4 regions of the Vreelandella hamiltonii genome follow, and region 3 is predicted to be linked to each of the others. Evidence: predicted binding sites of a transcription regulator. Region 3 holds the regulator's gene; each other region holds the start of a gene.

Region 1 (7,278 bases), on a different contig from region 3:
TCATCCGCATAGGAAAAAGGCGCCGTATCGCCATAGCCAACTCGCAGCGTGCCGGTTTCCCTGAGGCGTTCCAAGGTGTCGATCTCGGCAGCGAACGCCAACGCACTGGCGCCCAAGGAGGCCATCAACCCCACCCACCAGCGCCTGTATCTTCGTGACATGACTCACTCCTTACTCAGCGAATGCTTCCGGGTGTGCCAGAACGGCCTCCAGCTGAGGGCTCATGGGTAGCCCCACCACCTGCTGGTCGGGCGGAATGGGAGACAAGAACCACTTCTCATAAAGCGCCAGCATGTCGCCACTCTGATAGAGCGCGCGTAACGCTTCATTGACCCAGGCTAAAAACTCGGGGTCGTCACGGCGCAACATCAGGCCATACGGTTCGGGGTCACTCAGCGCTTCCGACGAGATATGAAAGCGCTCGGGAGAGGCATCGGACGCCACCAGGCCCGCCAGCAAGATATCGTCCATCACGAACGCAGACGCCTGCTCGGCAGCTACCATGGTGAACGCTTCGTCGTGGGAGCGACTCAGCATGACCGAGATATTGAGGCCTTGCTCCCGGTTCATGGCATTGAGCTGCTCGATATTGAGCGTCCCTGTGGTCGATACGACGCTGCGCCCTGTCAGGTCTTCGATGCGATCCAGCGCATTCTTCGCCAGCGACACATAGCGAGTAGTACTGAAGTAATGGGGATAGGAAAATGCTGCCTGCCGACGCCGCTCTGCGGTATTGGTCGTCACACCACACTCAAGGTCGATATCGCCCTTGCTCAGCAGGATGAAGCGGTTGGCGGGCGTCACCGGCACGAAGGTGACTGCCAGCGCAGGCCCACCCAGCCGAGCGCTGATGCTGTCGACCACTGCTTGGCAAATATCGATGGAGTAGCCGATGGGCCGCCCTTCCACCACGTAGGAGAACGGCTCCTCGTGTTCTCGGTGCCCAATCAGAATGGTGTGATCCTGCTGAATACGCGCAAGCGTCGGGCCTGTCTGGGCGCTGGCCGTGCCCATGGCCAGCAGCAGCAAGCCCATCAACGCGATATACCGCCCGATCACGCTACACGTCATGGCTGGCTCCCATGGTCATGCCGCTACTGAACACCTGATAACGCCCTCGACCCATGGCCTTGGCGGCGTAAAGCGCCACATCGGCACTGCGCAACAGCGTATGGCTGCTTTCGCCATCCCGGGGGGCCAGGGCAATCCCGATGCTGACACCAATCTGGACGCGCTCTCCCTGCAGGTCAAAGGGTTCGCGCAGCGCAGCGACCAGCCGCCCTGCCCGCACACTGGCTTCGTCCAGCGCATGGTGGTGAACAGGCTGGAGAATCGCGAACTCATCGCCTCCCAGGCGCGCCACCAGCTCACGCTCGGCCAACAGCCGCTGTACCCGTCGGCTGGCCTGGACCAGCAGTTCATCCCCGGCGGCATGCCCTAACGTATCGTTGACGGCCTTGAAGCGATCCAGGTCAAAAATCATCACATTGAAGCGCTCGCCTCCCGACAGCTGCGCGACGGCGACCTGCAAGGCCTCGTTGAACTGAACACGGTTAGGCAGCTTGGTCAGCGCATCGTGGTGCGCCAGGTGCTGGAACTTGAGCGCCTCCTCCTTGACCTCAAGCAGCAGCTCGCGCTCGACGACTTTTTTGCGTAACGCTTCAATGGCCTGGGCCATACAGCCAATCTCATCCTGGCGCTGTGTGTAGGGCGTTGCCTGCTCGGTTCGGTTATGGGAAATATGCGTCAACGCCTTGATCAGACGCGGCACGGGCTTGAACAGCTGATGCATCAGCAGGCTCAACAGCAAGGCCGTGGCCAACAGCACGATGCCCAGTGAGGCGACGACTTTCAGCAGAAGCTCGCGGTGCACCTGGTACAGCGTCGCCTTGGTGCCAATGGTGGCAACCGACACCCCCCATAACTCCCCCTGAGGAGACACGATGGGCAATGCGCTGATGAAGTGCTCCTGCTCGCCAAGCCGGGCAAAGCCCACGTACAGCTCACTGCCAGAAGCAGCCAGCGACAGCTCTGGGACGTGGGGGAGTTCGAGCGTGGTCTCTTCACCGTGGTGGGCATCGGCGACCATGGCGAAGCCGCCATCTGGCAAACGTGAAAACAGCCAGACGTTGTGGCGCGTTTGCGCACTCGCCAGCGCCAACACATCCACAGGGCTGAACCCCGTACTGAGCACCGAGTCTTCATCCCCAATGGGCTGTTCGGACACCAGGTGCGTCACTTGGCCTGAGAGGTCCGTGCGTACCGCGACATTCGTGTAGATACGCCGAATCGTGGCGCTCACGATCTGGGCATTCACCAGCGCTTCCCGGGCCCACTGTTCGCGTGCACTGCGCTCCACGATGGCAAAGCCCAGCAAGGCCCCCATGGAGTAGGCAAAGACTACCCCCAGCACCATGAATACCGCCACTTTACCGACCAGCGTCCGGTACCAGGGCAACCGGACGGCTGGCGACGGTGGCTCTTCCGAGCTTGATGGTTTCATATTGGCCGACTCCCCCTCAGCCACGTCTTGCCACATCGCCCATTGCTGATCATCGATCCTGTCAATGGCACGTTAGCGCCACGCCATGCAGAGCGCTCGTTACCTTGTGATGCGCGTGCGCGTTCGTTATTTCTGTCTTCTTTTCGCAAACTACCATTAAAGACGCGCACGAGTAGCTAAAAATTTAAACGTTTCTTGTTACCTGACCACGTCTGATTGGCATGCGGCTTGCTGCATCTTTCTTGACCATGACACGCGACGACGTATCGAAGGGGAAAAAGATGCACCATTCAGACTACCCACTTAGCGAAGTACCCCTCCAAGCTCGGAAAGGGCTACTCTCTACCTCAGCGGTACTGCTTGGCTTTACCTTTTTCACCGCCACCATGTGGGCGGGTGGCTCCCTGGGCCAAGCCTTCCCGATTGGCCAGTTACTGTGGATTATCGTGGCAGGCAACCTGCTACTGGGTATCTACGCAGCAACGCTGGCTTATATCGCCTGCCAGAGCGGCCTGAATGCCGTCCTGATGGGGCGGTTCTGCTTCGGCGAAAAAGGCAGCAAACTCTCTGACATTATCCTCGGCTTCACCCAGATTGGTTGGTACGCCTGGGGAACCGCCACGATAGCCCTGGTGCTGGTACGCACCACGGGGATGCCTGAATGGCTGGAAATCCCCTTGATGGTGCTGTTTGGCTTTGGATTCTGCGTGACCGCCATGATCGGCTATCGAGGCATGGACTGGCTGTCGCGCTTCGCCGTACCCGCCATGATGCTCTTCATCTTGATCAGCCTGTTCACCGGGCTGGTCGATGTGCGCGGCTTTGCAGGATTAAGCCAGCAAACGCCAACGGAAAGTATGAGTGTCGCAGCGGCGATCACCGTGATTATCGGTACCTTCATCAGCGGTGGCACCCAGGCGACCAACTGGAGTCGCTTTGCCAAGACGCCGAAAGTTGCGGTGATCGCAACGCTGGGCGCTTTTTTCATTGGCAATGGATTGATGGTGCTGACCGGTGCCTTGGGCACGATGATTTACCAGCAGGCAGATATCGTCGATGTTCTCATTGCCCAAGGCTTTCTCTCCCTCGCGGTATTGATGCTGTTCCTGAACATATGGACGACCCAGGACAACACGATTTACAACTTCGCCGTGGCGGGATGCAACTTGCTGCGCACCGAAAAGCGCCGCTTGGTCACCGTCAGCGGCGCCGCCATTGGTACCGTGCTGGCGGTAGGTGGCATGTACAACCTGCTCATTCCATTTCTGGTGCTGCTCGGCACGTTTATCCCTCCCATGGGCGGAGTGATCATGGCTGATTTTTGGCTCAAGCACCGAGGCCGCTACCCTGCTTTGGCCTATGCGCAGCTACCCAATTTCAATCGGCGTGGCCTCGCCGCCTATGCCATTGGTGCCGGGGCTGCCTATTTTTCTCCGTTACTACCGCCGCTGGTGGGAGTCGCAGTCGCGGCAGGCAGCTACGCCGTGCTGCTACGTATGAAGCACGCTACGCTGGGTGATAGCTTCCCATCGACGGCCAAACAATAAGTGAGCACCTGTTTATGAACATGCAGATCATCAATGCCCGCCTTCGCCAACGCCCTGGGCTTTATCGGCTGGACATCGAGAACGGCGTCTTCACCGCAATCACCGCTCAGGATGCGCCGCAAACGGCAGGCGAAGGCCAGAGGGATGCGGGCGGCAAACTGCTGTGTGCGCCGTTTATCGAGCCGCATATCCACCTGGATGCGGCCCTGACCGCTGGCGAGCCTCACTGGAACCAGAGCGGCACGCTGTTCGAGGGCATCGAACGCTGGGGGGAGCGTAAACCGTTGCTCGACGAGGCGGACATTCGGGAGCGCGTACTGAAGACCCTCAACCTGTTGATCGGCAACGGCGTGCAGTTCGTGCGCACCCATGCCGACACCAGCGACCCCAGCCTGGTAGGCCTGAAAACCCTTTGCACACTGCGAGACGAGCTGAAGGACAAAATCGACATTCAGGTGGTGGCCTTTCCACAGGATGGCCTGCTCTCTTACCCTGGCGGCGACAAGCTCATGGAAGAGGCGCTGGAGTTTGGCGCCGATGTGGTAGGCGGCATTCCTCACTTCGAGTACACACGAGAGTTGGGCGTGGCGTCCATGAAGCGCGTCATCGAACTGGCCATCAAGTACGACCGCCTGGTGGATGTACACTGCGACGAAATCGATGATCCCAACTCGCGGTTTCTCGAAGTGCTCGCCTGTGAGGCACTGTTTCATGAGCTGGGCAGCCGCGTGACCGCCAGCCACACCACCGCCATGCACTCCTACGACAACGCCTACTGTTCGAAGCTGTTTCTGCTGCTCAAGCGTTCGGGCATCAACTTCATTTCCTGCCCCACCGAGAGCATCCACCTGCAAGGGCGCTTCGACACCTATCCCAAACGGCGCGGCGTGACACGCGTCAAGGAACTCAACGAAGCCGGTATCAACGTCTGTTTTGCCGAAGACTCCATCTTCGACCCCTGGTACTCGCTGGGCAACGGCAAACTGCTGCGAACGCTGGATTTTGGCCTGCATATCTGCCAGATGATGGGCTATCAGGACTTCAGCCAGGCGCTGTCGCTGATCACCGACAACAGCGCCCGCACGCTCAACATCGAGGCACGTTATGGTATCGAGGTGGGCAAACCCGCCAGCTTCAACCTGCTGGATGGAGAAGACGACTACAGCGTGCTACGCAACCAGGGTGACGTACTGCTCTCCGTCCGCCACGGTGACATCATCATGCAGCGGGAGCCCGCACGCATCGTGACGCCACCATGGCTTGGTTAGGGCTTGCGGCAAAAACCATCCACTAAGTGGGAGTGTAAAAACGTTTACTTTATGTCGAGCAAATAGCCATAAAACGCCGTATTGCGCTGCCAGCCCAGTGACTCGTAAAGCGCTTGGGCGCGCTGATTCTCTACCTGTGTCATGAGGATCAAGCGTGCGACTCCATGCTCCTGGGCCAGCCTGGCGGCGGCTTCCATCAACGCTCTGCCGGTGCCTTGCGTGCGCGACGCTGGCTGCACGAAGAGGTCATTGAGCGTCCACCGAGCATTCAGCCCCACGGTGGAAACACCCGGATAGAGCTGCACGAACCCTGTCAGTGAGCCATCGCTCGCCTCACTGACGAGAATGTAGGAGTCGCCCAGCCCCATCCGCAATTCGAGAAACCTCCGTGCAGCCGGCAAGTCGCTGGGCTGTTGGTAAAATTGGCGATAGCCATCGAGCAGCTCACTCAAGGGAGCCAAGTCATCAAACACCGCTGGACGAATCTGGGTCATGTCATTGCCTCGATAGTCATGGAGTAATGCCCCAGTCTGCCGCTATAGTGGTTCCTTAAAAAGAGCCACTTTGCACCCTTTCAGGAGAACCAGTGAAACAGAGCGCCAGCGACAGTGACTGGATCATCGACGCATTGGCCTTGCGCATGCATCAACACGCAACGCGATCACTCAGTCAGCGGCTATACCATCCGCTCAAGGAGTGGGTACGCCAGGGTAAACTCACGGCGGGCCAGCGGCTGCCTTCGTCACGTCACATGTCGGATGCGCTGGGCGTCAGCCGCAATACCGTCCTCGCGGCAACGGACAGGCTGCTGGCCGAGGGGCTGCTGGTGGCACGCCAAGGGGCGGGGCTTTACGTAGCGCAGTTGCCTCGCGTGCTGGATACCGAGACCGCACCGCCTCCAAAGGCCGTTCACTACTCTTCCCGCGGGCGCACCCTATTGGCGCTGAGCAAGACGCTCAGCAACGGCTACCGGGCGTTCTCACCCGGCGTACCCGCCCTGGACCTGTTTCCTGAAGCGCAGTGGCAACGGCTTGTGCGCCAGCATCAGCGCAACGCCGATGTAGCGTGGATGGATTATCAGACCGACGGCGGGCTGGCAGCATTGAAAGTGGCGATCAGCGACTACCTGAGGCTCTCTCGAGCGGTACGCTGCCAGCCTGAACAGGTCATCATCACTAGCAAGCCTTCGAGCTGATCACCCAGCTACTGACCGACCCTGACGACGCGGTCTGGATGGAAGAGCCTGGCTACGGCGGTGCCAAAGCCTGCTTTCTGGCAGCTGGGCTCGATGTCACGCCCGTTCCCGTTGATGCCGATGGGCTCGACCCGGCTCTGGGCGAAAAGAGTGCTCCCGCCCCTCGACTGATCTATACCACCCCCTCCCATCAATACCCCACCGGCGTGACCATGCCCGTCACTCGTCGGTTGGCACTGCTGGACGTCGCCGAACGCTGCGGTGGATGGATCATCGAAGACGATTACGACAGTGAGTTTCGCTATGACACCCCACCGCTCCCATCACTCCAGGGGCTGACCGAGCAGGCGCCGGTCATTTATGTGGGCACGTTCAGCAAAGTCCTGTATCCCGGTTTGCGCCTGGGCTATCTGGTCGCCCCGCCTGAACTCGCTCCCGATGTGTGCCGGGCCCAGGCCCGTTTACATCGAGAGGGTCACTACCCACTCCAGTCGGCACTGGCCGCCTTCATGGCCAGTGGCCACTTCACCCGCCACATCACCCGCATGCGGACGGCCTACCGTCACCGCCAAAGCTGTTTACGCGCCGCCCTGGCCCCCGCCGTTGCGGCAGGTTTACGGTTATCGGAGGGGCATGCTGGCATGCACTTGCTGGCCGAGCTGAGCAGTATCGAGGAGGAAACGGCTCTGGTCAGTCATGCTGCCCAAGCGGGCATTACACTGTCGCCACTGTCACATTACTACCTTTCCGCCAACAAGCGATTCG
Region 2 (7,278 bases), on a different contig from region 3:
GTGCCTGACGTGACCAGGTTGCCCACGTTGATCTGGCTCAAGCTGATCATGCCCGAAACGGGCGCGGTGACGTTGGAGTAGCCCAGGTCCAGATTGGCACTGGTGAGTGCGGCTTCCGCCTGTGCCACGCTGGCCTGCGCAACCCGCTGCTCTGCCAGCGCCTGGTCGTACTGCTGGCGGCTGACCGAGTTCTGGCTCAGCAGCTGCTCGAAACGCTGCGCATCCCGCTGGGCGCGTGCCAGCTCTGCCCGGGCGCTCTGCAGGTCTGCTTCACGCTGGTTCACCGTGGCCTGGTACAAGTCCGGCTCGATGGTGTAGAGGCGATCTCCCTCCTCGACCATTTGCCCGGGTTCGAAATGTCGCTCTTCCAGAAAGCCGTTGACCCGCGCCACCAGCGTGACTTCACTGTCGCTACGCAGCAGCGAAGGATAGGATTTGTTGAGCGGAATGTCCTGACGGCTTACTTCAGCGACTTCCACCGCGTGGGGTGGCGCTTCCTGCTGCTGGCCCTGCTGCTCCTGGGACGGCTGTTCCTGGCCACAAGCGGTCAGCGCCAGCACGGCGATCAGCGTCACCAGGCTCGCCCGGGTGGAGTGCATCACTCTTTTCATGCGTCGAATTCCCATTCATTTTTTCTGTACGTTGACGGATCGCAGGCGTGCCCCCATTGGCCGCGCTCAGGCGCCTGGGGTAGGAGGAGCACCAATGTCCATCGCGCGCTGGTAAGTATCAGGCGCGTTGCTTTCAGGCAGGGTGAAGTTGACGCTGTCACCGGTCAGCCAGGCATTGACTTCCTCGATGGCCGCCACGTCCAGCATGCCCGACTGCTGGCGCAGCGACATCAGATTCACCACGTAGTCGTAGCGCGCTTCGGCGTAGCTGGCGATGGCGTTATAGAGGTTCTGCTCGGCATTCAGCACATCGACGATATTGCGGGTACCCACCTCGTAGCCTGCGCGCGTCGCTTCCAGAGCGCTGCGGGTAGACACGATGGCCTGGCGGCGAGCATCCACGGTTTCCACGTTATTGCTGACCTGGGTGTACAGCGAGCGCACCTGTTGAATCGTGGTGCGGCGCTGGGACTCGAAGTCGTACTGGCTACTTTCGAGCTGGAAGGTGCCCTGGCGAATACGCGCACTGGTGCTGCCACCGGTGTAAATCGGCAGGTTGGCGGAAACGCCTACCTGGCTAGAAGAGTTGTAGCCACTGACCACATCGCTGTCGCTTTCCGAGTATTGATAGTTGGCGAACGCCTGCACGGTGGGTAGACGCCCTGCCCGGGCGATTTCCACACCGGCCCGAGACAGTTCGATACCTGCCCGCTGGGCCAGTACCTGCGGGTTGCGCTCCAGTGCCTGGTCGACCCAATAGTCACGGTCGGTGGGCGCAGGGAGCGCAATCGGCATGGCGTCACCCAAGGCATCGATGTTGGCGTAACGCTGCCCGGTCAACTGCTCCAGCGCTTCGAACGCCACTTGCAGGCTGCTCTCGGCGGCAATGCGGTCGGCCCGAGACTGGTCGAAGCTGGCCCGCGCCTCTTCCACTTCGGTAATCGCAATCAGCCCGACCTCGAACTGCTCGCGGGCCTGTTCCAGTTGGCGGCCAATGGCGCGCTCTTGCGCCTGACGCGCTTCCAGAACCTCATGGGCACGCAGAATATCGAAGTAGGCGCTGACCACGTCGATGAGCAGCTGCTGTTCCGTCGCGGCCAAAAGGTAGACCTGCTGATCGATCTGGCGCTCGGCCTGGTTGAGCTCCTGGCGCGTCACGGCATTGAACAGCGCCTGGGTCGCTTCCAACGACAGCGATGCGGTGTTGTAACGGTCATCGCTGACCCCCACCGCGGCCTGGTCGGCACCCACGCCGACGCCCGCCCCCCGCGCAGAACCCTGGCTTTCGTACTGCTGGTTGTGCACGACACTACCGGAGGCATTCACCTGAGGCAGCAAGCCGCCGCGCGCCACGTCCCGGCCCGCTTCCACGCCAGAAAATTCGGCGCGTGCCGAGGCAAGGGCAGCGTTGTTGTTCAACGCATCGCGGGTGATGGTGACCAGGTCGGCCGCTTGGGCAGGCAGAATGAAGGAGGAGGTCAGCACGGCCAGTAGCAAGGGGCGTAAAGGGGCATTGACTGCCCAGTGTGCTAGTCGCATGGGATTGCCTCTAGGTGTCAACGTTGGAAGACGCGCAGCGCCAGTCTGAAAGAGTGGGCATTATAGTTACATTCATGTATGTATGCTAGCCTTGAACTTGGCGAATTTGTGTGTACAAAGTGCCTGCCCAGCCCAGCACCTTTTACCTTAGTCCAATGCACCGTTGGCAGGGGGCTTTTTACATTCACGACGCCTGAATCGACGCGGGTCGATGCCCCACTTTTGCAGCCGGGAGGCCAGCGTCGTCGGTTTGACGCCCAATAGCTCCGCCGCCCCGCCCGCGCCAGAGATCTTGCCCTGTGTCGCTGCCAGCGCCTTCAGCACGTTGTCCCGCTGGTGCTGCTGTAGCGCCTGTTCGGTCATCGGTGTCTCGGCAAGAGGCTCGGCGCCCTTGTCACGCTCCTCCATGACCTGCCCCGGCACACTGGGCTCCGGCGGCAACAGGTCGTCGAAGCAGAGCCGGCGGTCCTGGGTCACGATCACCTGTCGTTCGATGACGTTTTCGAGCTCGCGGATATTGCCAGGCCATGGATAGCGGGTCAGCAGCTCCAATTGGGCGGGAGGAATACGCACGCCCGGCTTGTTGAACTTCAAGCAGGCGCGGTGCAGAAAATGTCGCGCCAGCAAGGGCACGTCCTCGATGCGCTTGCGCAGCGGCACTGAATCGATGGGAAACACGTTGAGCCGGAAATAGAGATCCTCTCGGAAATGCCCGGCGTCGATCATCTCTTTCAAATCACGGTTAGTGGCCGCAATCACGCGCACGTCCACCTCGCGGGTGCGGTTGTCCCCCACTCGCTCGAACTGCTGATCCTGCAATACGCGCAGCAGCTTGCTCTGCAGCTCCAGCGGAATTTCTCCTACCTCGTCAAGAAACAGCGTGCCGCCGTGGGCCAGCTCGAAACGCCCCGGACGATCCTGCATCGCCCCGGTAAAGGCCCCTTTGACATGGCCAAAGAACTCACTTTCGAACAGATCTCGCGGTATGGCGGCACAGTTGACCCGAATCAGCGGCCGGTCGCTGCGCCCACTCCCGGCATGAATGGCCCTGGCGATCAGCTCCTTGCCCGTGCCGGACTCACCGCTGATCAAGACGTTGGCCCCGGTCGGCGCCACCATGGCAATCTGCTGGATCAATTTGGCCACCGCCGGGCTGTTGCCCACGATATTGCGGTGATTGACCTCTGCCTTGATCTCCTCCTGTAGGTATTCGTTCTCTAGCTCCAGCCGCCGCTTCAGCGACTCGACCTCCTCCAGGGCATCGCGCAGCTGCTGCTCTGCCCGTTTGCGTTCGCGGATATCGCGAAACAGCACCACGGCCCCCACCAGCCGCCCCATTTCGAAAATGGGGGTGCTCGTATACTCGACGGGAATCGCCTCACCGTTCTTGTGCCAGAACACTTCATCGTCGACGTGGTGCACCTGGCCATCGCTGAACGAGGCATGAATGGGGCACTGCTGCACCGGGAAATGCGAGCCATCGGCATGGGTATGGTGAAACATCAAATGCGCATCGTGGCCCACCATATCCTCGGTGCTCCAGCCCAGAATGCGCTCGGCCGCTGGATTGACGAAAGTGGTTCTGCCCTGCGCATCCAGCCCGTAGATGCCCTCTCCGGCAGCGCTGAGAATCAGCTGGTTCTGCCTTTCGATTCGCTCGAACACCTGCTCGACGCGCTGCCACCCTACATCCCCCTGGCGATGCTGACGCCCCAGCTCGGCCCGGGCGCGCCGCTGCTCGGCCTTCTGCCGGTCGATCAGGGTCAACAACAGTCGCGGGGTGTCCGGCAAACGCTCACCGAAGACTTCTACCCGGCGTGGCTGACGCACGCTGTCCAGCACCACCAGGTCATCCGACCACGCCTGCCCGGTAGTCAATACCTCATCGGTAAAGCTGACCCACAGCGGCAAGGAGGCACTCAACCGATGGCTGAATGGAGACGCCCGCCAATCGCCCTCTTCCAGCATCAACAGTTGGCAGGCCGCCGCATTGGCAGCCACCAGCTCATCGGCCAGCGGGTCGATCACCAGCATGGCCAGCGGGGCATGGCTGGCCATGAGCTTGAGCGACGGCTCGCTCATCAACAGCTCGGTCGTCATGGGCATGGGGGGCATCTGCATCTCCTGGCGATGGCGGCGACATACCCACTACCCATACAAACAGCGGGCCAATAACGATATTTCGTCATTTAAACAACGAAATATCGTTATTAACGAAAAATCGTTGTTTTCAAGCATGGCCTCCAAGATTCCACCAAACACCACAACTCATTGAATTTATGAATCTTTAAACAAAACGGACGGTTGTGGCACACAAGTCGCACTATCAAAACAGTGCCGCAACGCTCTGTTTCGCACCAAGACGGCGCAGCTAGAAGCCCATTTGCTCCTGAGAGGTGAACGCCCATGAAAGAGAACAATGACCACAGCAGTCTCGGCAACCCTTTCGATCACCGTCAATCGCTGATCCATGGCCGCCAGTGTGATTGCCACCAGTGCCACCCTGCCCGCCCCAGCGTATCTTCCCATCAGGCCACCTTGGCCAGTGGCGAAGCGCCGCCCAGCAATGCCGAACAGATCATGGACCGAGTCGTGGAGAGCGCGCTGGTTCGTGGCATCTTTGGCCATAGCGACATGCACCGCCGGCAATTCATGAAGCTGGTGGGTGGCGGCACCGCGGCGGCAGCCCTGGCCACATTGCTGCCCATGGAGTCGATCAAGGCGGCGGTCAAGGAGAGCTTGGGCCCGCTGGAGAAAACCGAGCTGGACATCGGCTTCATTCCGATCACCTGCGCCACGCCCATCATCATGGCCCACCCCATGGGGTTCTATGAGCGTTACGGCCTGAACGTCAATGTGATCAAGACCGCGGGCTGGGCGCTGATTCGCGATAACTCGCTGAACGACCGGTACGATGCCGCCCACATGCTCTCCCCCATGCCGCTGGCCATGAGCCTGGGGGCAGGCTCGACCCAGCGGGCCTTCGTGACGCCTGCCATCGAGAACGTCAATGGGCAAGCCATCGTGCTGCACAACGACCACCAGGACAAGCGTGACCCGCAGCAGTGGAAAGGCTTCACCTTCGGCGTGCCCTTCGAATACTCCATGCACAACTTCCTGCTGCGCTACTACGTGGCCGAGCATGGCCTGGACCCGGATCAGGACATTCAGATTCGCGTCATTCCGCCCCCCGAAATGGTCGCCAACCTGCGCGCGGGCAACATCGATGGGTTTCTCTCCCCCGACCCGTTCAATCAGCGCGCCGTGTTCGAGCGCATCGGCTTCATTCATCTGCTCACCAAGGAGATCTGGGACGGCCACCCGTGCTGCGCCTTTGCCACTAGCGCTCGCTTTGCCCAGCAAAACCCCAACACCTACGGCGCGCTGCTGCGGGCGATCATCGATGCCACCCAATACTCCTCCGACCCGGCCAACCGTTCGGAAATCGCCGAGGCCATTGCCCCGACCAACTACCTGAACCAGCCGGTCACGGTGATCGAGCAGGTGCTGACAGGGCGCTTTGCCGATGGCCTGGGCAATGTTCAGAACGTGCCGGACCGGATCGACTTCGACCCCTTCCCCTGGCAATCCATGGCCGTCTGGATCCTGACCCAGATGAAGCGCTGGGGCTACATCGAGGGCAGCGTCGATTATCAGCAGATTGCCCGGGATGTCTTTTTGGCCAGCGAAGCACGCACGGTGATGAACGAGCTGGGCTACGACGCCCCCGAAGAGACCTCGCGCAACTACCAGATCATGGGCAAGACCTTCGACTACACCGACCCCGAAGGGTATCTGGCCAGCTTTGATATCCGCAGGAGCTAATCATGGACCGTACCACCACCGACTGGAACATCAGCCTGAATGCACGGGCTGCCTTGTTGGCCTTCGTCCTGCTCGCCGTACTGCTGGGGCTGTGGGAAGGACTCGACCGCTCGCCGCTGCTGGGCGGCACGGAAGAGCTGAGCGAATACGAGCTGCTGCTGGGCGGGGCCGATGAAACGGCCCGTGTCCCCCCGCCGTCGGCGATTTTCGAGCGGGCCTGGGAGCAGCTTTCCAACCCTTTTTATGATGCAGGCCCCAACGACAAGGGGATCGGCATTCAACTGGGTTACTCCCTCTACCGCGTGCTCAGCGGCTATCTCATGGCCGCCGTGGTGGCCATCCCCATCGGCTTTCTGATTGGCATGTCACCGCTGGCGTATAAAGCGCTCAACCCGTTCATTCAGGTCTTGCGGCCGATTTCTCCCTTGGCCTGGATGCCTCTGGCGCTGTTCATCATTCGGGATGCCGAAGCCTCGGCCATCTTCGTGATCTTTATCTGTTCCATTTGGCCGATGCTGCTCAATACCGCCTTTGGCGTGGCTGGCGTGCGCAGCGACTGGGTGAACGTGGCACGCACCCATGAACTGTCGCCGCTGCAAACGGCCTTCAAGGTCATTTTGCCCGCCGCGGCCCCGACCATTCTGACCGGCATGCGCATCTCCATCGGTATTGCCTGGCTGGTCATCGTCGCCGCAGAAATGCTCGTGGGTGGTACCGGCATCGGCTACTACGTCTGGAACGAGTGGAACAACCTGGACCTGACCAGCGTGATCTTTTCCATCCTGATGATTGGCGTCGTCGGCATGCTGCTGGATATGTCGCTGGGCTATGTCGCCCGTTTCGTCACCTACGCCGAATAAGGAGCCTGTCATGAGTCATGCCTTTGTAGAGGTGCAGAAGGCCGCCAAACGCTTCCCCGGCGCTGGCAAGGACGCTGCACCGCTCACGGTCTTCGAAGACATCAGCTTTCAGCTCAAGAAGGGCGAGTTCGTCTGCATCATCGGCCACTCCGGCTGTGGCAAATCCACCATCATGAATGCGCTGGCCGGGCTGGATCAGTTCTCCGAAGGCTCCATGGTCATGGATGGCAAGGAGATCCATGGGCCGAGTCTCGAACGTGGCGTGGTGTTTCAAAACTACAGCCTGTTGCCCTGGCTCACCGCGCTGGACAACGTGCGCTTTGGCGTACGTGCCCGCTGGCCCGCCTGGAGCGAGCACGAGATCACCGAACACAGCATGAAATACCTGACCTTGGTGGGTTTGAAAGAAGTGGTCGGCCGCAAGCCCGCCCAGCTTTCTGGCG
Region 3 (7,278 bases):
CCTTTGCCCACCTGCCGATGCCACGTATGACCAACACGGTGATGCTGGCCGGGCAAGATGCGCCGGAAGACATCATCAAGAGCGTCAAACGCGGCCTTTACGCGGTCAGCTTCGGTGGCGGGCAGGTAGATATCACGTCGGGCAAGTTCGTGTTTTCAGCCAGCGAAGCCTACCTGATCGAAGATGGCCGCATCACCTCGCCAGTCAAGGGCGCCACGCTGATCGGCAATGGCCCTGAGGCGATGGGACGAGTGTCCATGATTGGCCATGACCTGGCCATGGATACCGGGATTGGCGTATGCGGCAAGGAGGGCCAGGGCGTGCCGGTAGGCGTTGGGCAGCCTACCCTCAAGCTGGACGAGCTGACCGTCGGTGGCACGCAATCCGGCTAGTCAGACAGCGCAGCTCGTCATCGTTGGTGTGGGGGTCAGAGCGCCAGCGTATCGCGCAAGTGCTTGAACAGCTTGCGCGCGCTGGTCGGCGGTTTGCCCTGCTCACGCTCCTTGCGGGCGTTACGCACCAGCTGACGCAGGGTCTGGCGGTCGGCACCGGGGTAGTCGGCAAGGAACAGGTCGACGGCGTCATCACCCTCGTCGACCAGCCGATCACGCCATTTTTCCAGACGATGAAAGGCATGGTCGCGCTGCTCTTTCTCTTGCTCGATGGCATCGAATACCCCCTGGATGGCGGCTAGATCCTCCTTGCGGATCAACTTGCCCACGTACTGCATGTGGCGGCGGCGGCCTTCATGGGAGCGGATGCGCGAGGTTTCCTCGATGGCCCGCAGCATGTCGTCAGACAGCGGAAAACGCGACCGTTCGGCGGGTTTCATGGCAATCAAGGTTTCGCCAAGCGCCTGAAGAGCATGCATTTCACGCTTGAGCTGGGATTTACTGGGACGCTCTTCCTGCTCGTCAATATCGAGGGGCTCGGGGCGTTGCTTAGGCATACAGACACTCACTGATTTGGATTCGTCGGCAGCATTATATCAGGCTGCGACCATAACATTGATTCGCCAATGCAATTGAGGCGAAAAGGAGACCACATGGCACAGGCATTTGATGCAGCAGCGCAACAGGCGCTACTGGCGCAGCGGGCGGAAGAAGCCCTTGGCCTGGCGAAAACGCTGGGCGCCGATGCCGCTGAAGTAGGCGCCAGTGTCGACCAGGGGGTGGGCGTCAGCGTACGGCTCGGCGAGGTCGAGACCGTCGAGCTTTCCCGTGACCAGGGAATCGCCATTACGGTCTACGTTGGCCAGCGCAAGGGGAGCGCCTCCTCCACGGATGCCAGCAGCGCCTCGCTGCGCGCCACGGTGGAAAAGGCTCTGGCAATTGCGCGTTATACCGGTGAAGACCCTGCTGCCGGGTTGGCAGATGCTGCGCTGATGGCGACCCGGCTGCCGGATCTCAAGGTGCATCACCCGTGGGCGCTCTCGACCGAACAGGCCATCGAGCTGGCGCTGCGCTGTGAACAGGCGGGGCGCAGCGTGGACGGTATTCACCAGTCGGAAGGTGCCTCGTTGTCCAGTGGCGAGGGCGTTCGGGTCTATGCCAATAGCCATGGCTTTCTAGGCACCCAAAAGGGCAGTAGCCATTCGTTGTCATGCATGTTGATTGCCCAGGATGGCAAGGGTATGCAGCGCGATTATGACTACACGTCGGCGCGTAACCCTCTACAGTTGCGTGACCCGGAGGAGGTCGGGCGCGAAGCGGCTGCACGCACCCTGCGACGGCTGGGTTCGCGCAAACCGCCTACCGGTACCTTTCCCGTGCTGTTCGACCCCAGCCTGGCCGCTGGCCTGATAGGGCACCTGATGGGCGCGTTGGCGGGTGGCGCACTATACCGTGAAGCATCGTTCTTGTGTGATCGTCTGGGTAGCCCGCTTTTCCCGGAGTGGATGGGACTGGAAGAACGCCCCATGGAAGTCGGTGCCACCGCCAGTTCGCCCTTCGATGCCGAGGGCGTGCAGACCCGGGATAACCGTTTCATCGAGCAGGGCAGGGTCGCCAGCTACATGCTGTCTGCCTACAGTGCCCGCCGCCTGGGCATGCAGTCGACCGGAAACGCCGGAGGAGCGCGCAACCTGCGTCTTCTGGCCCCGCTGACATCGCGTGATGAGCTGCTGCAGCAAATGGGGCAGGGCATTTGGGTGACCGAGCTGATGGGGCAGGGGGTCAATGGCGTAACGGGGGACTACTCTCGCGGTGCCGCCGGATTCTGGGTAGAAAATGGCGAGGTGCAGTACCCCATCGAAGAGTTCACCATTGCCAGCAATCTCAACACCATGTTCGCTGGCCTGGTGGGCATTGGCGACGATACCGATACGCGGGGCAGCATCCATACCGGCAGCTGGCTGGTGGATGCCATGACGGTGGCGGGCAGCTAACGAGGGTTACTGATCCTCGTCGAAACGTGCGTCGAACAGGGCCTGGATGGCATCCAGGGCCTGGTCGGCATCTTCGCCCTCTGCGGTGATGGTCAGCGAAGTGCCGCAAGGGGCCGCCAGCATCAGCAGCGACATGATGTTGGCGGCATCGGCTTTCTGCTGCTGTTTGTAAACATGAATACGGGCTGAAAACTGCTGGCCGCACGTGACCAGCTTGGTGGCAGCGCGGGCATGAAGGCCGCGTTGATTGGTCAGCGTTAAGGTTCTTTCAGGCACTCTGGTTCCTTTTTGCCGAGTGAGATCAGGGCGACGTCGTGTCGCTGGGGGGGGTGGAAGAAGTGGCATCGACGGTAGCGGGTAATTCGCTTAGCGTGTACTGCAAGCCCAATTCCCGATGCCTGAGCTGAATGGCGCCAGTGCGCTTGACCAGCGCCTGCGCCAGTTGTTCCACCATGTAGACAGAGCGATGCTGGCCGCCAGTGCAGCCAATGGCCACGGTCATATAGCTACGTTGACTGCTTTGGTAGGCGGGCAGCCACTTGTCCAACCAGGCATGAATATCGTCACGCATGTCATCGACGATGGGGTAGCCGCCCAGGAAGGCCTGAATATTGGCATCGCGTCCGGTGAACTGCCGCAGGCTGGGATCCCAATAAGGGTTAGGCAGGCAGCGCACGTCAAACACGATATCGGCATCCATGGGCACGCCCCGCTTATAGCCGAAGGATTCAAACGTCAGGGTCAGCTGGTCACGCCGTTGGTGAGCGACCTGATCGGTGATGCGACGGCGAAGATCGTGCACCGAGAGGCGTGACGTGTCGATCAGCAGGTCGGCCAGATCGCGAATGTCGAGCAGCGTCTGCTCTTCCTTGTCGATGGCTTCTTCCAGGGTCATGTCACTATCCCGGGTCAGCGGGTGGCGCCGCCGGGTGGCCGAGTAGCGCTCCAGCAGAATGCGCGCGTCCGTGGTCAGGTAGATGACCTGAAAACGGATTTGGCGTTGACGTAGCTCTCCCAGTAGCGCAGGCAACTGCTCCAGCGCCGTGGGCAGGTTGCGCGCATCGATGCTGACCGCCAGGTGAGTTCGCCCCCCTTGCTCGCGCAATTCATCGACCAGCGAGCCCAGCAGCATGGCGGGCAGGTTGTCGATGGCGTAATAGCCAAGATCCTCCAACGCCTGTAGGGCGATGGACTTGCCGGACCCTGAGCGGCCGCTAATGATCACCAGCTGCATAGCGCATCTCTCTTGGGTATCAAAGGGATAGAGGGCTTGCCGTGTGCCTTGCTGCCTGGCAATGGCTGCGCTAGGCAGCCTGCTCGCGAATCTTGTCGGTCAGCAGCTCGAGCAATGCGCGCTGGCTACTGACATTGCGCAGCTGTTGGCGCGTGGCAGCGTCGTTCATGATCGTAGCCACCTGACCCAGCAGGGCCAGGTGCGTGTCATCGGCTTCTTCGGGAACCAACAGCACGAAGACCAGATCGACCGGGTCACCATCGATGGCGTCGAAGTCGACGGGCTCGGCCAGCTTGAGAAAGCCAGCAATGGGCGTGCTGCAGTGAGGGCTGCGTGCATGGGGGATGGCTACGCCATTGCCGATACCAGTGCTGCCCAGCCGTTCACGGCCAATCAGGCGGCTAAAGACTTCCTGACTGTCCAGGCTGGGCGTGTTCTGAGCGATAAAGGTGCTGAAAAACTCCAGCACCCTTTTTTTGCTGCCCCCGGGCACGTCGTACAGCACGCGCTCCGGGGGGAGTATGGTTTCCAACGTCATCGGTTTAACGCACGCCAGCGCCTTGGGCGCGGGCTTGTGCTTTTTCCTTGTGTTTTACCAGCTGACGGTCGATTTTGTCCGCCAGGGCGTCAATGGCCGCGTACATGTCATTATCCTGCGCTTCCGCATGCAGGTCTGCTCCTGCGGCATGCAGCGTGCAAGCCGCTTGCTGGCGCTCCTTTTCGACAGATAAGGTGACCTGGACGGTCGTGATGTTGTCGTAGTGACGCTCAACGCGTTCCAGCTTTTCGTTTACGTAGTCACGCAAGGCGTCAGTCAGTTCAACGTGATGACCAGTGATGTTTACTTGCATTGACGTGCTCCTTATCCATCGGACTGTACTTCGATTGTAACCCTTTTTGGGCCATTGCAAAGCCCTCGCCGCGAGTTTGTTGGGCAAGAGCGTTTAACTAGCGCAAACGGCGTCGCTCGCTCGACGAAGGTATACCCATCGACTCTCGGTACTTGGCGACGGTGCGGCGTGCCACGGTAATGCCACCCTCTTCCAGCAGGGTGACCAGGCGACTGTCGGAGAGTGGCTTGCCTGGCGGCTCGTCCTGAATCAGTTTCTTGATACGCGCTCGAATGGCCGTGCTGGAGTGGCTGTCGCCGCCCTCCTGGCCGCTGACCTGGCTGGAGAAGAAGTACTTGAGCTCGAAGACCCCGCGCGGGGTATGAATGTATTTCTGGGTGGTGACTCGGGAGATAGTCGATTCATGCATCTCTACCGCTTCGGCGATATCGGCCAGAATCAGCGGTTTCATGGCCTCTTCACCCTGCTCGAGGAAGCCTATCTGGCGGGCAATGATCTCGCGCCCCACGCGCAGCAGCGTGTCGTTGCGGCTCGACAGGCTCTTGATCAGCCAGCGAGCCTCCTGGAGGTGCTCTTTCAAAAACTGGTTGTCCTGGCTCTTGTCGGCGCGCTTGATCAGGCTGGCGTAGTCGGGTTGGATACGTAGCCGAGGCAGCGCTTCCGGGTTGAGCTCCAGATGCCAGCCCTCGTGATTGTGACGTACCACCAGGTCCGGCGTCACATAGCTGTCGTCGGTGACGCCGTAGGCGCTTCCGGGGCGAGGGTCAAGGCTGCGGATTAAACGGATGACATCGTCCAACTGCTCGTCATCGAGGCTCAGGCGTCGTTTCAGCAGGCGCATGTCGTCCTTGCCCAGCGCTTCGAGAAACTGGCGTACCAGGCGCTTGGCGGGCATCAACAGCGGAGTGTCTTCGGGTAGCGCGGCCAGCTGCAGCATCAGGCACTCGCGCAGGTCACGGGCGAACACGCCAGTAGGCTCGAACTGCTGCAGGCGCAGCAAGGTGTTTTCGACCTCGCGTTGGCTCAGGCCATCGTGGCCCTGCGCCTTGAGCCCCTCGCGGATGTCGTTGAGCGGCTGGGTCAGATAGCCGTTGGCATCCAGCGCATCGATGAGGCTCTCGGCAATGGCATGCTCACGCGCAGAGAAGTCGGTCATGGCCAGTTGCCAGAGCAAGTGCCCATGAAGGCTCTGACCGGCCGCCTGGCGCTCGAAGTCCGGGCCTTCGCTACTGCCGCCCGCGCTGCCCATGTCCTGGTAGGTGTCGGACCAGTCGCTGTCCACGGAGAGCTCGTTGGGAATGCTGTCTGCCCACTCGGCTTCCTGAGGCTCGCTGACCGCCTGTTCGCCAAACTCATCCTCCTGTTCGAGCATGGGGTTGCCATCCAGCGCCTGCTGAATTTCTTGACGAAGGTCCAGCGTCGATAGCTGAAGCAGCGCAATGGCCTGCTGCAGCTGAGGTGTCATGGTCAGCTGTGTGCCGATACGCAGTTGAAGAGAAGCTTTCATGACCATCTGAGAACCACTCGTTAATCAGAAAGCTCCACCCTAGAGCGACTCTCCGTTTGGTGCAAGTGCAATAAGCATGCCACTAAATAAAATGCCTTCGTGGGCCATTATTTAAAGGCGGAAGTCGGCGCCCAGGTAGACGTCGCGCACCTTCTGGTTATTGAGAATTTCCTGGGGGTTTCCACTGGCTATGATGTGTCCGTCGCCAACAATATAGGCAATATCGCAGATATCCAGGGTTTCACGCACGTTGTGGTCGGTAATCAGCACGCCAATATGGCGCTTCTTGAGCGCGCGTATGATCGACTTGATATCGCCCACGGAAATGGGGTCGACGCCAGCAAAAGGTTCGTCCAGTAGAATGAAAGCGGGCTCGGTGGCCAGCGAGCGGGCAATTTCCACTCGTCGCCGCTCGCCGCCCGACAGGCTCATGCCCAGGTTGTCGCGAATGTGGGTGATGTGGAAGTCTTCCAGCAGGGATTCGAGCTTCGCTTCTCGGCTACTGCGGTCCAGCTCCCGGCGCGTTTCCAGAATGGCCATGATGTTGTCGGCCACCGACAGCTTGCGAAAGATCGATGCTTCCTGGGGCAGGTAGCCGATACCCGCCAGCGCGCGTTCATGCATCGGCGCCCGGGTCAGGTCGAGATCGTCGATGCCCACCTTGCCAGCATCGGATTTCACCAGGCCGACGATCATGTAGAACGAGGTGGTCTTGCCTGCGCCGTTGGGGCCGAGCAGGCCAACGACACTGCCTTGGGCAATTTCCAGGTTGATATCCTTGACCACGCGGCGGCGCTTGTAACTCTTGGCCAGATGCTGTGCATGGAGCGTCTTGACCGCTGCAGTGTCGGGGCTGATGGCTGTCACGAGGGGCTCTCTCTATTGCTCGGGCTGTAAGGTCATGCGGATGCGTTGCGGTGCGCTGCCGCTGACATCGGAGCGTGCTTGGACCACCCCGCGGTCGATGAAGTATTCGAGCCGTCCCCCCTGGAAGCGGTCCCCTTGCTGGGTCAGTTCGGCCTGGTCGATCAGCTCTACACGCCGCTCGGACACATGGTAGACGATGCGTCGCGCCCAGCCTTCCATGGGCGTCGTCTGGTCTTCCAGTTGATTGCGCAGGTAGGCACGCTCGCCCGTGGCGACGGCCCGGGAGAGTTCGCCGGCCTGGTTGCGGTGAATTTCGACACGCTCTCCGCGCAGCTGCATTTCACCCTGACGAATATCGACATTGCCAGAGTAAACCGCCGTGCCCGCGCGCTGGTCCAGGTCCAGGCGGTCGGCCTCTACTTCGATAGGGGCC
Region 4 (7,278 bases), on a different contig from region 3:
TGGACTACATCAAGACCCTGCGCCAAACCGATGACCTGAGCACCCTGGCCGTGGCCAAACGCTGCATCGTGATTGGCGCAGGCAATACCGCCATCGATATGGCCACGCAAATGGCGCGTTTGGGGGCCAAGGAGGTCACTCTGGTGTATCGCCGTGGCACTGAGGCGATGTCCGCCACCGACCACGAACAGGAGATTGCCAAGGCCAACGGCGTGCGCATGGTGACCTGGGCCCAGCCGGACGAGATTCTGCTGGATGCCCAAGGGCGAGTGGCAGGCATGCGTTTTGCCCACACCGCAGAGCAGCAAGGCAGCCTCTCCACCACGGGTGAGACCTTCGAGATCGCGGCGGATGCCATTTTCACCGCCATCGGCCAGGGCTTCGAGGGCGACAGCCTACGCGATGCCACCGCCTCCGAACTGGCCCGGGATGGCGAGCGCATCCACGTCAATGAGCTGTTCCAGACCTCATTGACCAACGTTTATGCCGGCGGCGACTGCGTCAAACCCGGCCAGGACCTCACCGTGCAGGCCGTGCAGCACGGCAAGCTGGCCGCCCACGCCATCCATCAAGCGCTCGCCGCCCAGCAGGAGGCCGCATGAACACCACACCTTTCAACACCCTCTCTTTTCCAGGCAAGAAACATAGCGGCGACAGCGTAGTGAACGGCGTCGATCTGTCGGTGAACTTTGCCGGTATCAAAGCCCCCAACCCCTTCTGGCTGGCCTTGGCCCCGCCTACCGACAAAGCCTACAACGTGGTGCGCGCCTATGAAGCGGGCTGGGGCGGCGTGGTATGGAAAACCCTCGGTGAAGAGCCGCCTGCCGTGAACGTCTCCTCCCGCTACTCGGCCCACTACGGCAAAAACCGCGAGGTGATCGGCTTCAACAATATCGAGCTGATTACCGACCGTTCGCTGGAGATCAACCTTCAAGAGATCACCCAGGTGAAGAAGGATTGGCCGGACCGGGCGCTGATCGTTTCCATCATGGTGCCCTGCAACGAGGAGGCCTGGGCGTATATCCTGCCACGGGTGGAAGCCACCGGGGCAGACGGCATCGAGCTCAACCTGGGCTGCCCCCACGGCATGCCGGAACGCGGCATGGGCGCGGCGGTGGGCCAAAACCCGGATTTGATCGAAAAAGTCACCTACTGGTGTAAAAAGCACTACTCCAAGCCGGTCATCGTCAAGCTCACCCCCAACATCACCGATATTCGCGTGGGCGCCCAGGCGGCGCTGCGGGGTGGAGCCGATGCGGTCTCGTTGATCAACACCATCAACTCCATTACCAGCATCGACCTGGACAACATGGTCGCCAAACCCACCGTGGGCCACCAGAGCACCCACGGCGGCTACTGCGGCAGCGCGGTGAAACCCATCGCCCTGAACATGGTGGCAGAAATTGCCCGAGACCCAGCCACGCCCACGCTGCCCATTTCCGGTATTGGCGGAATTTCCACCTGGCGGGATGCGGCGGAATTCATCGCCCTGGGCGCGGGCAGCGTGCAGGTGTGCACCGCGGCCATGCTCAACGGTTTTCGCATTGTTGAAGAGATGAAAGATGGCCTCTCCCGCTGGATGGCGGAAAAAGGCTACGACTCCATCGAAGCGTTTTCCCGCAAGGCGGTGCCGCAAACCACCGACTGGAAGCACCTGGATATCAACTTCAAGACCATCGCCCATATCGACCAGGACCTGTGCATCGAGTGTGGCCGCTGCTATATCGCCTGCGAGGACACCTCTCACCAGTCGATTGCCAAGCTCACCGAGCAGGACGGCGCGCGCCGCTACGAAGTCATCGAAGACGAGTGCGTGGGCTGCAACCTGTGCCAGATCACCTGCCCGGTGGAGAACTGCATCACCATGGTGCCTCAGGAAACCGGCAAGCCCTTCCTCGCCTGGGATGACGACCCGCGCAACCCCTTCCGCGTCGCCTCTTAGTCGCCTGGTTGCTTGATCACCATGCGCCACCACGACCGCCTCTAAGGAGGCGGTCGCATTTTCTGCAACGTGCCGTTCCCTTTTCAACACGCGACAACGCCGCTGCTTGCTGCAATGATGAGAAATTATTGCATATAGCTATATTTCTCAAAGAACAGCTGTGTTTCTCAAAGCTGTGTTCCTCAAAAAAGGGCCTCTCATGAAAGTAACCGCCATCGCCACTGCACTACTGCTGACCAGCGCCGCCGCGAGCGCCGACCAGCGCATTGCCACGTTTGATCTAGGCAGCCTGGATACGCTGGACGCCCTGGGGGTGAGTGAACAGGTGGTGGGCGTGCCCAAAGCCAGTTTACCGAGCTACCTCGAACAGTATGCCGCCGACCGCCACACCGACATCGGCGGCCTGCGCTCCCCCGACATGGAGGCACTGGCAGAGGCCAGCCCGACGTTGATCGTACACACCGGCCGCCAGGCAGAGTGGGCCGACGCGCTGGGCGAAATCGCCCCGCTGTTCGATGCCAGCGTGGCCGGTGAGGCGTATCTTGACTCCATCGAGCGCAACGTGCGTGAACTGGCTAGCCAACTGGCGGTGGAAAACGCGGCCGAAGAGGCCCTGCAGACGCTGAATAGCGAAATCGAGCGCCAGCGGGAAACACTGCAGGATGCCCCGACGACGCTGGTGGTCACCCATAATGGTGGCAACCTGATGCTCAATCAGCACCCGGTGGTTCATGAAGTATTGGGCATTGCTGCCTTGGAGATGCCCGAGAGCGTGACCCCCGAAGTACGCGGCGAACGCACCTTTACGCCGCTTTCCGCTGACGCCATTGCCGAGATCGACCCTGAGATCGTGCTGGTGATCGACCGCAGTGCGGCCATTGGCGACGAGCCCGCAGACGCCGAGCAGCTTCGCCAGCAGTGGGCAGAAGCGGGCACGGACGCCCAGCTGGTGATGCTCACCCCTGCGCTTTGGTACCTCTCTGGCGGCGGCCTGCAGAGCCTGGCCCTGCAAATCGAGGAAGTGGCCAGCGCGCTCAACTAGGCGCTGTCTGAAAAGTCGGCTTGCTGCTTGACCATACAGGCGCAAAACACAGAGCCCCGCCACCGGTTTACGGTGGCGGGGCTCTGTGGCTCATAGAGATAACCTCAGCTTATCAAAACGCTTCCCACTCCTGCTCGGCACTGGCGGCCGCGTTGGGCTTCGGCTTACCCGTAAGCTGGGGGCGCAGCAGCTCGCCGCGGGGCTGTGAAGTAGCCAGCGCGGGCTGACGACGCTCGCTCCCCTGCTCCAGGCGGAATGCCGCCACCACGCCCTCCAGCCGTTCGGCCTGCTCCTCCAGCGAACTGGCCGCCGCAGACGCTTCTTGCACCAGCGCCGCATTCTGCTGGGTGACCTCATCCATCTGAGCGATGGCCTGATTGACCTGCTCGATGCCCGCGCTCTGCTCCTGGGAGGCTGCCGATATTTCATCCATGATGTCGGTGACCCGGCGTACCGACCCGACGACTTCCCGCATGGTGGCACCGGCTTTTTCTACCAGTTGAGAGCCTTCATTGACCTGCGCCGTGGAAGCATCGATCAATCGCTTGATCTCCTTGGCCGCCTCGGCACTGCGGCTGGCCAGGTTGCGTACTTCGCTGGCGACGACCGCGAAACCGCGCCCCTGCTCGCCTGCCCGGGCAGCCTCGACCGAGGCATTGAGCGCCAGAATATTGGTCTGGAAGGCAATCGAGTCGATCACGTTGATGATATCGGCCACCTGCTGGGAGCTCGAAGAAATCCCGTGCATGGTCGAGATGACCTGATCGACCACGTCGCCGCCTTCTACCGCCTTACCCGAAGCATCGTTGGCCAGGGTGCTGGCCTGACGTGCGTTATCGGCGTTCTGCTTCACGGTTTGGGTCAACTGCTCCATGCTGGCGGCGGTTTCCTGCAGGGAGGCTGCCTGCTGCTCGGTGCGCGACGATAAATCCGCGTTGCCCCCGGCAATTTCTCGTGCGCCGATGTAGATCGAGCCGCTGCTGTCGCGCACGGTCGCTACCGTGGCCGCCAGGCCACTCTGCATGCGCTGCATGGCGCTGAACAGCTTGCCAATTTCATTGCTTCCGCGCAGGTCCACGCGGGATGACAGATCGTTTTCGGCAATGCGCTCGAAATGCACCACGGCTTCATCCAGGGGCTTGACGATGGACCTCACCATAGCCATACGCACCAGCACGATGGTCAAAAGCGCAACGATGATCACGGCGATATCGATGTAACCGAACATTTGCACGTCGCGTTCATAGTTGGCCACCAATTGATCACTGTAATCCTCGAGGAAGTCATTGAACGCCATGCTCGATGAGATTAACTCCTGGTTAAGAGAACTAAGGGTTTGCCGTATACTCATCAACTGTACGTAATTACCAGAGGTGACCGCAGCAGCGAGCGGCACAAACCCTTGCTGCATGACCGCATGAAAGTCGGTAATGACGGCATCGGCCAATTCGCCATTGATGTCACGGGGGGACGAAGCCTCGAACTCGGCAAAGTAGCGCTGGGCTGATTGCAAGAAGCCGTCGGCCTCCGCCAGATAGGACTGAGCTTGCTGACGCTGCCCATCCTCAGCCGCTGCGACAGCGTTCATGTAAGCCAACTGAGAAAACCCCACCGAACGTTGAACACGTGCAAGCGGCAACATCTGACCCATCGAAATGGTATCCAGTACTACTAGCGAGCGCGCGCCCCTTTCGCCTGATAAATGAGCGATAAAAGCAACTACCATGATCAATACACCAAAGATGGCCAGTACAACGGTCAGACCTGTTTTTACCGAGATGTTTGCCAATAGCTTGTTCATGTTACCCCCTCGCTGACCAACCAACGTTTGCCAGCCCAGTCGAGAAATCCCTTTCCTTGAATGTGATGCCCGTTACCGAGCCTCAATGCGTTAATCACATTCTGTTGGGAAGTTACCATCTTGACAATAGAGTTCACATTGTTTGACGTTATTGATAACTTGCTAACAACCCTGCTTCTTTTTCGTGCAACTTCGCCAAAACTGCACCATTTCTACGCTGCACCGCATCATCCCTGCCTCCGTCGAGAACAAGACGTCTCTTCGACTCTTATGACTAACCTTTTGAAAAGCTGATATTTCGCAAAAACGACTCAGCCATTTGGCATGTTAGCTGCACAAGACAAGGGGATAGCAAACTGGGCCAACGTGGGCTCGGCGATAAAAAAGATGATCAACAGACAACGGCGTCTGCAACAGCTCCTCAACGGGGCTGATTGCAGGCGCCGTTTTTGTCTCCAAAGGGCAGGAACCGTGTCATGCGCAAAAAAATCTCTTCGTCCCACTCACCGGAACGTCGCCACTTTCTCAAAAGCTCCGCCGCCGTGGTGGGAGGCTCTGCCGTGCTCAGCAGCCTGCCCATGAGCTGGGCTTTTGCCAACGGCGCTTTGGAAACCACGTCGGCCAAACTCGGGTTCATTGCGCTGACGGATGCAGCGCCGCTGTTCGTGGCCGATGAAAAAGGATTTTTTGCCAAGCACGGCATGACCGATGTGGAGGTTCTCAAGCAGTCCTCCTGGGGTACCACCCGAGACAACCTGGTGCTGGGTTCCCAGCGTAACGGGATCGATGGCGCACACATCCTGACGCCCATGCCTTACCTGATCGCCAGCGGTGCCATGACCCCCAACAACATTCCCGTGCCGATGAGCATTCTGGCGCGCCTCAATCTCAACGGGCAGTGCATCTCGGTGGGCGATGAGTACGCCGACCTCAAGGTCGGGCTGGATACCCGTGAGTTTGCCCAGGCTCTGGCGGAAAAGCGCAGTGGAGGCAGCGAAGTCAGCGCTGCCATGACCTTCCCCGGCGGCACCCACGACATGTGGATTCGCTACTGGATGGCCGCCGGGGGCATCGACCCCAACCGCGACATCTCCACCATTACCATTCCCCCCGCCCAGATGGTGGCCAACATGCGGGTGGGCAGTATGGACACCTTCTGCGTGTGCGAGCCCTGGAACCAGCAGTTGATCAACCAGGGCATCGGCTACACCGCCAATACCACCGGCGAGCTGTGGAACGACCACCCGGAAAAAGCCTTCGCCATGCGCAGCGACTACGTCGAAGCCCACCCCAACGCCACCAAAGCGCTGCTGATGGCCATCATGGAAGCGCAAATGTGGTGCGAAGACCCGGCCAACCACGAGGAGATGGCCCAGATCTGCTCACGCCGCCGCTGGATTCATGCGCCTTATGCCGACCTCATTGACCGTATTCAGGGCAATTTCGATTACGGCACCGGGCGCGTCGTGGAAAACCATCCGCACATGATGCGCTACTGGGACAAGCACGCCTCCTACCCCTTCAAGAGCCACGACCTGTGGTTCCTGACCGAGAACAAGCGCTGGGGCTACTTGCCGCAGGACTTCGACAGCGCGGCCTTGATCGAGCAGGTCAACCGCGAAGACCTGTGGCGAGAAGCCGCTCACGCCCTTGGCGTGGCCTCGGCAGACATTCCGGACTCCACCTCTCGCGGCGTCGAAACGCTGTTCGACGGCAAGGTCTTCGACCCGGAAAACCCGCAAGCCTACCTCGATAGCCTGGAGATCAAGGCGCTGGCCTGAGCCAGGCAGCCTGGGAGAGCCTCATGACGACTTCATCAAGAACCAATACGCTGTCTACCCCCATGCCAGGCGTGCACCCTGTGCTGCTACGCCTGCGCGATACCCTGGTCAAAAACGTGCTGCCGCCGGTGGTCGTGCTGGCCATTCTGATCGGCCTATGGGAAGCGCTGTGCTCCCATCCTGGCGCGGCGCTGCCGCCGCCCTCGCAGGTGCTCAACGATACCTGGGAGCTGATCATTCATCCCTTCTACGACTACGGCGGCAACGACAAGGGCATGGGCTGGCAGGTTCTGGCCAGCCTGGAGCGCGTTGCCTATGGCTACCTGCTGGCGGTGGTGGTAGGCATCAGCCTGGGCGTGCTGGTGGGCCAATCGACCTGGGCCCTGCGTGGCCTCGACCCAGTGTTTCAGGTGCTGCGCACCGTGCCTCCGCTGGCCTGGCTGCCGATTTCACTGGCCGGGTTTCAGGACAGCACTCCTTCGGCCATCTTTGTGATTTTCATCACCGCCATCTGGCCCATCATCATCAACACCTCGGTGGGGGTGCGTAATATCCCCGAGGATTACCGCAACGTGGCCCGCGTGATTCGCCTCAACGGCATGGAGTATTTCACCCGTATCATGCTGCCCGCCGCCGCACCCTATATCTTCTCGGGCCTGCGCATTGGAGTAGGGCTTTCCTGGCTGGCCATCGTGGCCGCCGAGATGCTGAT

What was found. Region 3 encodes sigma-54, which starts transcription at its own class of promoters, with help from an activator protein. Its sites were predicted from a motif close to TGGCACNNNNNTTGCTNT; they were not measured.
Region 1: a site for sigma-54 is predicted at 2,721-2,738, ahead of codB (cytosine permease). Genes of this name have one in related genera too.
Region 2: a site for sigma-54 is predicted at 4,458-4,475, ahead of IE061_RS01320 (CmpA/NrtA family ABC transporter substrate-binding protein). Genes of this name have one in related genera too.
Region 4: a site for sigma-54 is predicted at 5,106-5,123, ahead of IE061_RS09095 (CmpA/NrtA family ABC transporter substrate-binding protein). Genes of this name have one in related genera too.

The regions. Positions count from the first base shown of each region.
Region 1 covers NZ_BMXO01000007.1:99,623-106,900, forward strand. The annotation lists gene IE061_RS09110 (amino acid ABC transporter substrate-binding protein) at 1-161, opposite strand, end outside; gene IE061_RS09115 (amino acid ABC transporter substrate-binding protein) at 172-1,071, opposite strand; gene IE061_RS09120 (GGDEF domain-containing protein) at 1,061-2,503, opposite strand; gene codB (cytosine permease) at 2,785-4,050, shown strand; gene codA (cytosine deaminase) at 4,065-5,318, shown strand; gene IE061_RS09135 (GNAT family N-acetyltransferase) at 5,363-5,812, opposite strand; partial or broken gene pdxR (MocR-like pyridoxine biosynthesis transcription factor PdxR) at 5,959-7,278, shown strand, end outside.
Region 2 covers NZ_BMXO01000001.1:253,366-260,643, forward strand. The annotation lists gene IE061_RS01305 (efflux RND transporter periplasmic adaptor subunit) at 1-611, opposite strand, end outside; gene IE061_RS01310 (TolC family outer membrane protein) at 678-2,150, opposite strand; gene IE061_RS01315 (sigma 54-interacting transcriptional regulator) at 2,298-4,256, opposite strand; gene IE061_RS01320 (CmpA/NrtA family ABC transporter substrate-binding protein) at 4,557-5,975, shown strand; gene ntrB (nitrate ABC transporter permease) at 5,978-6,835, shown strand; gene IE061_RS01330 (ABC transporter ATP-binding protein) at 6,846-7,278, shown strand, end outside.
Region 3 covers NZ_BMXO01000003.1:173,483-180,760, forward strand. The annotation lists gene tldD (metalloprotease TldD) at 1-392, shown strand, start outside; gene yjgA (ribosome biogenesis factor YjgA) at 428-949, opposite strand; gene pmbA (metalloprotease PmbA) at 1,046-2,386, shown strand; gene IE061_RS05320 (HPr family phosphocarrier protein) at 2,393-2,662, opposite strand; gene rapZ (RNase adapter RapZ) at 2,688-3,620, opposite strand; gene ptsN (PTS IIA-like nitrogen regulatory protein PtsN) at 3,691-4,158, opposite strand; gene hpf (ribosome hibernation-promoting factor, HPF/YfiA family) at 4,163-4,471, opposite strand; gene IE061_RS05340 (RNA polymerase factor sigma-54) at 4,569-5,984, opposite strand; gene lptB (LPS export ABC transporter ATP-binding protein) at 6,090-6,836, opposite strand; gene lptA (lipopolysaccharide transport periplasmic protein LptA) at 6,858-7,278, opposite strand, start outside.
Region 4 covers NZ_BMXO01000007.1:90,555-97,832, forward strand. The annotation lists gene IE061_RS09075 (NAD(P)-dependent oxidoreductase) at 1-602, shown strand, start outside; gene preA (NAD-dependent dihydropyrimidine dehydrogenase subunit PreA) at 599-1,942, shown strand; gene IE061_RS09085 (ABC transporter substrate-binding protein) at 2,142-2,984, shown strand; gene IE061_RS18225 (methyl-accepting chemotaxis protein) at 3,097-4,785, opposite strand; gene IE061_RS09095 (CmpA/NrtA family ABC transporter substrate-binding protein) at 5,262-6,566, shown strand; gene ntrB (nitrate ABC transporter permease) at 6,590-7,278, shown strand, end outside.